Linked DNA regions of Frankia alni ACN14a. The protein of the gene in region 1 binds, or shares a complex with, the protein of each later gene. Links are inferred from orthologs where the notes say so. Each region holds a gene or a part of one and is shown in the gene's direction. Other genes may lie near its edges.

Region 1 (3,067 bases):
TCGGGCCCCTCCGGCCCGCCCGGCTGGTCGTCGCCGCTGGACCTGGCGCCGCTCGACCCGGCGCCGCTGCACCCGCGGCCCGCGCCGGCCGAGCCGGCGGAGCGGCGGCCGGTGGTGGTCCCGGGGCAGGCGTCCGTTCCCGCCGATCCGGACCGCGGAGGAGACTGAGCCGGTGGGCACCCGATTCTTCTACGACACCGAGTTCATCGAGCGCCGTGAGGCCGATCATCTCTGGCTGGATCTGGTCAGCATCGGCATCGTCAGCGAGGACGGCGCGCAGCGCTACTACGCCGTGTCCACCGAGTTCGACCCGGCCTTCGCGGTGCCGTGGGTCCGTCGCAACGTCCTCGACCAGCTACCGCCGCCCGCCGACCCGGCGTGGCGGTCCCGCGCGCGGATCCGCGAGGAGATCGCCGCGCTGCTGACCGCCGACGGCACGCCGGAGCTCTGGGCCTGGTACGGCGCCTATGACCACGTGGTGCTCTGCCAGCTCTTCGGGACGATGACCGACCTGCCCGCGGCGCTTCCGCGGTTCACCCGGGACCTGCGTCAGCTCTGGGAGGACGTCGGCCGCCCGGCACTGCCGCCGCCGCCGGCCAACGCCCACGATGCCCTCGCCGACGCCGTGCACAACCAGGCTCGCTGGGAGGTCCTCGCCCCGCTGCGGGCCCGCGTCGCCGCTGCTCCGTCCCCGCGGCGCTGACGCCGCTCCCGTCCTCCCGGCGCCGACGGCGCTCCGTCCCCGCGGCGCTGTCGGCGCTCCGTCCCCGCGGCGCTGTCGGCCAGTGCGGGCAGGCCGCGGAGCCCTCGTCCTTCCGTGTGGTCGAAGCGCCACGCCGAGTGACTGAACTCGCTTCCTGGACGCGGACCTGCCGCTACGCTGCCGCCGGCGGGGGCCTGCGGCTCGACAGGAGGATGCGCGATGAGGATCGGTGTACTGACCGGTGGCGGCGACTGTCCCGGACTCAACGCGGTGATCAGGGCCGTCGTCCGCAAGGGCGAGAGCGTCTACGGGCACAGCTTCGTGGGGTTCCGGGACGGCTGGCGCGGGCCGCTGACCGGTGACACGGTGCCGCTCGACACCGCCGCCGTACGGGGCATCCTGCCGCGCGGCGGGACCATCCTCGGGTCGAGCCGCACGAACCCCTACGCCGCCGTGGACGGGCCGTCGCTCATCCGCGAGAACCTGGCCGCCGCCGAGATCGACGCGCTCGTCGCGATCGGCGGCGAGGACACCCTCGGCGTGGCCGCCCAGCTCCACGCCGAGGGTCTGCCCGTGGTCGGGGTCCCCAAGACCATCGACAACGACCTGTTCGCCACCGACTACACCTTCGGCTTCGACACCGCCGTCAACATCGCCACCGAGGCGATCGACCGCCTCCACACCACCGCGGAGAGCCACCACCGCGTGCTCATCGTCGAGGTGATGGGACGCCATGCCGGCTGGATAGCGCTGCACAGCGGCATGGCCGGCGGCGCGAACGTCATCCTCATCCCGGAACGGCCGTTCGACTTCGACAAGGTCTGCGCCTTCGTCGAGGCCCGCTTCGCGACCCACTACGCCCCGATCATCGTCGCCGCGGAGGGCGCGACCCCGATCGCCGGCACCCTGGTCACGAGGGAGGGCGAGCTCGACGCCTTCGGCCACGTCCGTCTGCAGGGCATCGCGCAGGTGCTCGAGACCGAGATCCGCGGCCGCACCGGCCGGGACGCCCGCGCCACCGTGCTCGGCCATCTCCAGCGTGGTGGCACGCCGACCGCGTTCGACCGCTGGCTCGCGACGCGCTTCGGCCTGCACGCCGTCGACGCGGTGCACGAGGGCGACTTCGGGGTGATGGTCGCCCTGCACGGGACCCGCATCGACCGCGTGCCGCTGGCGGAGGCGACCCGTGAGCTCAAGACGGTGCCCGAGGAGCTCTACAACGAGGCGGAGACCTTCTTCGGCTGACTTCGGCTGAGCGGCAACATGTCGGCCGGATGACCGGCCGACATGGCGGTCGGGACCGTACCCTGGTGTCTCGTGAGCGCATTGGATGTCTGGCGGACCCTTCCGGCCAAGCAGCAGCCGTCGTGGCCCGACCTCGAGGAACTGCAGTCCGCCTACAACCAGCTTGCGGCACTTCCCCCGCTGGTCACCGCGCCGGAGGTGCGTTCGCTCACCGAGCGCCTCGCGATGGTCGCCCGGGGTGAGGCGTTCCTGCTCCAGGGCGGTGACTGCGCCGAGACCTTCGCGGCGAACACCGCCAACAAGATCCGTGACAAGGTCAAGACGCTGCTGCAGATGGCGGTCGTGCTCACCTACGGCGCGAGCACGCCGGTGGTGAAGGTCGCCCGCATCGCCGGCCAGTACTCCAAGCCGCGCTCGGCGGACATCGAGTCGAGCACCGGCCTGCCGTCCTACCGCGGCGACGCCGTCAACGACATCGCGGCGACGGCTGCGGCCCGCCGGCCGGACCCGATGCGCATGGTCGCCTCCTACCACCAGAGCGCGATAACGCTGAACCTCGTCCGGGCGTTCGCCACGGGCGGGTTCGCGGACCTGTCGAAGGTCCACGAGTGGAACAAGGCGTTCGTGCGGGACTCGGCGGCCGGCCGGCGCTACGAGGTGATGGCGACGAACATCGAGCGGGCGCTGGCCTTCATGGCGGCCTGCGGCATCGACCTCGGCAGCGCGGCGTTGACCGGGGTGGAGCTGTTCACCAGCCACGAGGGTCTCCTGCTGGAGTACGAGCGGGCCCTCACCCGCGTCGAGGACGCCACCGGCAACCCGTACGACCTGTCCGCGCACATGATCTGGATCGGGGAGCGGACCAGGGACCTCGGCGGCGCCCACGTCGACCTGCTGTCCCGGGTCGGCAACCCGATCGGCTGCAAGATCGGACCGAAGGCCAGCCCGGACGAGGTCCTCGAGCTGGCCGAGCGGCTCAACCCGCAGCACGTCCCCGGCCGGCTGACCCTGATCACCCGGATGGGCGCGGGCAAGATCCGGGACGCCCTTCCGCCCATCATCGAGAAGGTCAACGCCGCCGGGCCGCCGGTCGTCTGGTCCTGCGACCCGATGCACGGC
Region 2 (3,084 bases), 670 kb from region 1 along the record:
CCTCCGCCTGAGCTCTAGCGGGAATTCCGCCTGTTGTCAATGTGACGAATTTCTTGACCGGAGAATGTGACCCGTCTTATTCTCCCAGAAAGGTGACAGGATCCTCCGCGGGGACGCGGTGACGATAGCTCGTTCAACTTCACAAGGAGGCAGCCGCCGCGAGCGGGTGTCCGAGTCGCCATGCCGGGATGGGCCATCTCTGTTGATGGTCTGCTCCAGCTTGCCGCCATGGGCTTCTTATCGTAATGGTGGAGTCCGCGCTGCCCCTCCACGGCTGATCGCGCCGGGTCGTGGGTCCTTCGCCGCTCCGATCCAGCCCGCCTGGGCGGGTCCGACGATAGCGGAGGGAGCAGCGGTGGACGGCGTTCTCGTCATCCTCTTGTCGCTCGTTCTCCTCGTGCTCGTCGCGCTTATCCTCGCCGTGGCGTGGCTGGCGCGCACGGCGCGGGGGGACCGGCATTACGGCGCCGCGACACGCGCAACCCGGAGCTCCTCGGGTATGGCGGCCTCCGTCGACGCGCTTGCGCTCGACGACGACGACGGACCCGCGGTGCGGGTACTGCCCCCCGTCCGGCCCGCGGCCGAAGGCGAACGGCCGGCGGGTGACGCTCCCGGTGCGGCCTACGGCGAGTCAGCGGCCGCACCGGACGCCGGCCTCGGCTCCCCGGCCCCTCGGGCGCCCCACCACGATGCGGCCGCCGCGCCGGAGCCCGGGGCGGCGATCGGTGGTGCACCCACGCCGGCCGCCGGATCACCCGCCGACGCGTCGGATACGGGCCGGATCGCCGAGACGGTCGACACGGGGACGGTCCTCGCCGTGGCGGCCGTCGCCGACACGCCTAGCCGGGTTGCCGCGACGGAGGACACATCGCTCGAAGCGCCATTGCGGGAGTCGGCGTTGCGGGAGTCGGCGCCGGGGGAGTCGGCGTCGGTGCGACGGGCGGCCGAGCGCGAGGCGGCGCAGATCGTCGCTCGGGCGGAACGTGAGGCCGCGGAGCGACTCGCCCGGGTTGAGCGGGAGGCCGCGGAGATCCGCCGACGCGGCGAGGACGAGGTCGCCTCGCTGCGTAACCAGGCTCGTGCCGAGGCTGCGGCCGACGCCTCCCGCGCGGAGGCCGCGGTACGCGACGCGGCCCGCGTCGAGCTGGAGGCCGCCCGGGCCGAGATCGCCACGGCCCGGACCTCCTTCGAGGAGGAGCTGCGGGTCCGGCGGGCCGAACTGCGCGGCCGGGAGGAGGCACTTGCGGCCCGGGAACAGCGAGTCGAAGAGCGCACCGCCGGTCTGGACGAGCACGCCAGCCGGCTCGCCGGGCGTGAGCAGGACCTGCTCGACCGGGAGGACGAGCTGGCCCACAGGACGGCGGAGGCGGCCGACGACGAGGCCGCCCGGCAGGCGGCGCTGGAGCGCATCGCCGAGCTCACCGCGGTCCAGGCCCGGGCCGAGCTCGTCTCGACCATCGAGCACGAGGCCCGCCGCGAGGCTGCCCTGCTGGTCCGTGAGATCGAGGCGCGGGCCGAGGAGGAGGGCGAGGAACGCGCCCGCCGAATCGTGACCACGGCCATCCAGCGGGTCGCCTCCGACCAGACCACCGAGTCCGTCGTCACCGTGCTGCACCTGCCGGGCGACGAGATGAAGGGCCGGATCATCGGCCGCGAGGGGCGCAACATCCGGACCTTCGAGTCCGTCACCGGGGTGAACGTGCTGATCGACGACACCCCGGAGGCGGTCCTGCTGAGCTGCTTCGACCCGGTGCGCCGGGAGATCGGCCGGATCACGCTCGCGGCGCTGGTGTCCGACGGGCGCATCCACCCGCATCGCATCGAGGAGGAGTACGCGCGCGCTCAGGTGGAGGTCGAGGAGCGCTGCGTGCGCGCCGGCGAGGACGCGCTGCTCGAGACCGGGATCTCCGAGATGCACCCCGAGCTGGTCACCCTGCTCGGGCGGCTGCGTTACCGCACCAGCTACGGCCAGAACGTGCTCGCGCACCTCATCGAGAGCGCTCACCTCGCCGGGATCATGGCCGCGGAGCTGCGGATGGCGCTGCCCCTGGCGAAGCGCGCGGCGCTGCTGCACGACCTCGGCAAGGCGCTGACGCACGAGGTCGAGGGGTCCCATGCCCTCATCGGCGCGGACGTGGCCCGCCGCTACGGGGAGTCCGAGGAGGTCGTGCACGCGATCGAGGCGCACCACAACGAGGTCGCGCCCCGCTCGCTGTGCGCCGTGCTGACCCAGGCGGCCGACCAGATCTCCGGCGGCCGGCCGGGGGCGCGCCGCGACAGCCTGGAGTCGTACGTGAAGCGGCTCGAACGGATCGAGCAGATCGCCGGTGATCGCCCGGGGGTCGACCGGGTGTTCGCGATGCAGGCGGGCCGGGAGGTGCGGGTCATGGTCGTCCCCGAGGAGGTTGACGACGTCGCCGCCCACCTGCTCGCCCGCGACGTCGCCCGGCAGATCGAGGACGAGCTCACCTACCCGGGTCAGATCCGGGTGACCGTGGTCCGGGAGACCCGGGCGGTGGGCACGGCTCGCTGACCGGGCGTCCCGTCGGCCCGCTGACCGCGCGTCCTGTCGGATCGCTGGACCGGGCGCCCGGTCGGGACGGCTCAGGTCAGGGTGCCACCCGAGCCGCCCTGCTCGGGCACCGCTGCCGCCGGCGGGGCGCCGGCGGCCGTCGCGGCGTCCAGGGGCAGCTGCGCGTGCCCGCCGCCGAGCCGGCGGTTCTGCCGCCGGTCGAGCCACCGGGCCAGTGCCGACAGCAGGCTGTTGGTCACGATGTAGATGACCGCGATCGCCGTGTAGATCGGCAGGGCGTACCGGCTGCCGAGGAACTCCACGGCGCCGCGCCCGGAGCGCAGCAGCTCGCTGTAGGCGATGACGAAACCGAGGGAGGTGTCCTTGAGCAGGGTCACCAGCTGACTGATCAGGGTCGGGCTCATCCGCCGGACCGCCTGCGGGAACTGGATGAGCCGGAAGACCTGCACCGGCCGCAGCCCGAGCGCCGCGGCGGCCTCGGTCTGCCCCCGGTCGATCGAGGCGATCCCCGCCCGGAAGATCTCGCTGATCACCGCCCCGTTGTAGGCGGT
Region 3 (3,119 bases), 720 kb from region 1 along the record:
GCTCACCCGAGGTGCAGGTCGCGATGCTGACCCGTCGGATCAGCGACCTGACCGAGCACCTCAAGGTGCACAAGCACGACCACCACAGCCGCCGCGGTCTGCTCCTGCTCGTCGGGCGCCGCCGCCGGCTGCTGAACTACCTGTCGAAGACGGATATCAACCGATACCGGGCCCTGATCGAGCGACTCGGGCTACGGCGGTAGCGCGGAGAGGGAGCGGCCCTTCGGGGACGCTCCCTCTGACGCATCGGGGGTAGATACCAGATGCGTCGCCCGTCGGCGGAGGTCTCCGTCGGCGGATCGGAGGACCTGACCGGGTCCGTGGCGGCGAGAGCCGCCGGTCCTCGGTCGTGGTCGCCGGGAGCGGGCTTCGTCCTCCCCGGGGGCTTCGACTGAGCACCGGCATCCTCGGGACGCGGACCCGGCCGAAGAACAAGATCGGCTGCGTGGACCCGGCCGAAGAAGAGGATGGAGTGGTTCGAGTGGACGACTCGACACATGCGGCCGAGGCGGTCATTGCGACCCCGGCCGGAAACCGTACGGTGCGCTTCGAGACCGGTCGGCTGGCCAGGCAGGCCGCCGGTTCCGCCGTCGCCTACCTGGGCGACACGATGGTGCTCTCGGCGACGACGGTCAGCAAGCAGCCCAAGGAACAGCTCGACTTCTTCCCCCTGACGGTGGACGTCGAGGAGCGGATGTACGCCGCGGGGCGGATCCCCGGCTCGTTCTTCCGTCGCGAGGGCCGGCCCAGTGAGGACGCGATCCTCACCTGCCGCCTCATCGACCGGCCGCTGCGCCCCTCGTTCGCCAAGGGGCTGCGCAACGAGATCCAGGTCGTGGCCACGGTGCTGGCCCTCGACCCGGACACTCTCTACGACGTGGTCGCGATCAACGCGGCCAGCGCGTCGACGACCCTGTCCGGGCTGCCCTTCACCGGGCCGATCGGCGCCACCCGGGTCGGGTACGTCGACGGCGAGTGGATCGCCTTCCCGACGCATGCGGAGCTGGCCCGGGCCACCTTCGACATGGTCGTGGCCGGTCGTGTCGTCGAGGACGGCTCGGACGTGGCGATCATGATGGTCGAGGCCGAGGCGACCCCGGGCACGGTGGAGCTGATCGCCGGCGGCGCGCCCGCGCCGACCGAGGAGGTCGTCGCCGCGGGCCTCGAGGCCGCCAAGCCCGCCATCCGCGAGCTGTGTCGCGCCCAGAGCGAGCTGGCCTCGCTCGCCGGCAAGGCGGCGACGCGGGAGTTCCCGGTCTTCATCGACCACCACGACGACGTGCTCGAGGCGCTGTCCGCCGCCGTCGGCGACGAGCTGTCCGCCGCGCTGCGCATCGCCGGCAAGTCCGAGCGGGAGAACGAGCTCGACCGGGTCCGCCAGTTGGCCGCGGAGAAGGTCGCCGCCCAGTTCGAGGGGCGGGAGAAGGAGATCGGCGCCGCCTACCGGGCGCTGACCAAGAAGCTCGTCCGCTCCCGCATCGTCACCGAGGGCGTGCGGATCGACGGCCGGTCGACGACGGAGATCCGCGAGCTGTCGGCCGAGGTCGACTACATCCCGCGGGTGCACGGCTCGGCGCTGTTCGAGCGGGGTGAGACCCAGATCCTCGGCGTCACCACGCTGGCGATGCTGCGCATGGAGCAGACGGTCGACACGCTCAACCCCGACCGCACCAAGCGTTACATGCACAACTACAACTTCCCGCCGTACTCCACCGGCGAGACCGGTCGCGTCGGGTCGCCGAAGCGGCGCGAGATCGGCCATGGTGCGCTCGCCGAGCGGGCACTGCTGCCGGTACTGCCCAGCCGCGAGGAGTTCCCCTACGCGATCCGGCAGGTCTCCGAGGCGCTGGGCTCCAACGGCTCGACGTCGATGGGGTCGGTCTGCGCGAGCACGCTGTCCCTGCTCAACGCCGGCGTGCCGCTCAAGGCGCCGGTCGCCGGGATCGCGATGGGGCTCGTGCACGCCGACGACGCCTACGTCACGCTGACCGACATCCTCGGCGCCGAGGACGCGTACGGCGACATGGACTTCAAGGTCGCCGGCACCCGCGACTTCGTCACCGCCCTGCAGCTCGACACCAAGCTCGACGGCATTCCCGCCTCGGTGCTGGCCTCGGCCCTGCAACAGGCCCGCGGCGCGCGGCTGGCGATCCTCGACGTCATGGCCGAGGCGATCGGCAGCCCGGACGAGATGTCCGCGCACGCCCCGCGGGTCATCTCGGTCAAGATCCCGGTCGACAAGATCGGCGAGGTCATCGGGCCCAAGGGCAAGATGATCAACCAGATCCAGGCGGACAGCGGCGCCGAGATCACCGTCGAGGACGACGGCACGATCTACATCGGCGCGGCGGACGGCACGTCCGCGGAGACCGCCCGCTCGGCGATCAACGCGATCGCCAATCCGCAGATGCCCGAGGTCGGCGAGCGGTACCTCGGTACCATCGTCAAGATCACCAACTTCGGGGCGTTCGTCTCGCTCACCCCGGGCCGGGACGGCCTGCTGCACGTGTCGAAGCTCAAGACGCTCTCGGGCGGCAAGCGGGTGGAGAAGGTCGAGGACGTGCTGACCGTGGGACAGAAGCTCCAGGTGGAGATCACCGAGATCGACGCCCGCGGCAAGATCAGCCTTTCGCCGAGTGCCGAGGCCGCGGACGCGGCGGCGGCTTCCTGACGGCCCGCCGTGTCCGACACCCCCACCCCTGACCTGACCCGCTCCACCGACGGCGCCGGCGGCACCGGCGCCTCGGTTCGGGGCGCCGCGGACGCCGGCGAGCGGGTGGCCCGCCTGCTCGCCGGGGGCTCCGGCAGCGAGACGTTGCTGGGCGGCGCGGTAAGGCGCACCGTGCTGCCCGGCGGGCTGCGCGTGATCACCGAGCGTGTCCCCGGAGTCCGCTCGGCCGCGATCGGCGTCTGGGTGGGCGTCGGTTCGCGGGACGAGACCCCGGTGACCGCCGGCTGCTCCCACTACCTCGAGCACCTGCTGTTCAAGGGCACCCCGACCCGGGACGCCCTGACGATCAGCGCGTCGGTCGAGGCGGTCGGCGGTGACCTCAACGCCTTCACGGGCAAGGAGTACACCTGCTACTACGCGCGGGTGCTGGACTCCGACCTCGCGATGG

Evidence for each region.
Region 2: FRAAL_RS22170 (region 1) and rny share a complex: the UniProt entries of both Bacillus subtilis proteins name them as parts of the possible RNA degradosome complex. The link is inferred for Frankia alni ACN14a from one-to-one orthologs.
Region 3: FRAAL_RS22170 (region 1) and FRAAL_RS25060 share a complex: the UniProt entries of both Bacillus subtilis proteins name them as parts of the possible RNA degradosome complex. The link is inferred for Frankia alni ACN14a from one-to-one orthologs.

Annotation. Positions count from the first base shown.
Region 1 is NC_008278.1:5,518,935-5,522,001, reverse strand. What follows is about bases 20-2,935. They hold FRAAL_RS22170 (6-phosphofructokinase), read left to right. Parts: upstream 20-922; coding sequence 923-1,948; downstream 1,949-2,935. Other genes in these bases: FRAAL_RS22165 (class II 3-deoxy-7-phosphoheptulonate synthase), read left to right, coding at 1,991-2,935; FRAAL_RS22175 (polyadenylate-specific 3'-exoribonuclease AS), read left to right, coding at 173-703; FRAAL_RS22180 (hypothetical protein), read left to right, coding at 20-168. Also shown: more of FRAAL_RS22180, read left to right, coding at 1-19; more of FRAAL_RS22165, read left to right, coding at 2,936-3,067. UniProt on the Bacillus subtilis protein: Catalyzes the phosphorylation of D-fructose 6-phosphate to fructose 1,6-bisphosphate by ATP, the first committing step of glycolysis.
Region 2 is NC_008278.1:6,189,354-6,192,437, reverse strand. Bases 12-2,944 are described here. They hold rny (ribonuclease Y), read left to right. Parts: upstream 12-355; coding sequence 356-2,533; downstream 2,534-2,944. Other genes in these bases: FRAAL_RS24895 (amino acid ABC transporter permease), read right to left, coding at 2,605-2,944. In the rest of the region: recombination regulator RecX, read left to right, coding at 1-11; more of FRAAL_RS24895, read right to left, coding at 2,945-3,084. UniProt on the Bacillus subtilis protein: Endoribonuclease that initiates mRNA decay. Initiates the decay of all SAM-dependent riboswitches, such as yitJ riboswitch. Involved in processing of the gapA operon mRNA, it cleaves between cggR and gapA.
Region 3 is NC_008278.1:6,235,348-6,238,466, reverse strand. Bases 109-3,076 are described here. They hold FRAAL_RS25060 (polyribonucleotide nucleotidyltransferase), read left to right. Parts: upstream 109-481; coding sequence 482-2,671; downstream 2,672-3,076. Other genes in these bases: FRAAL_RS25055 (M16 family metallopeptidase), read left to right, coding at 2,681-3,076; rpsO (30S ribosomal protein S15), read left to right, coding at 109-203. Also shown: more of rpsO, read left to right, coding at 1-108; more of FRAAL_RS25055, read left to right, coding at 3,077-3,119. UniProt on the Bacillus subtilis protein: Involved in mRNA degradation. Catalyzes the phosphorolysis of single-stranded polyribonucleotides processively in the 3'- to 5'-direction. Necessary for competence development in Bacillus subtilis.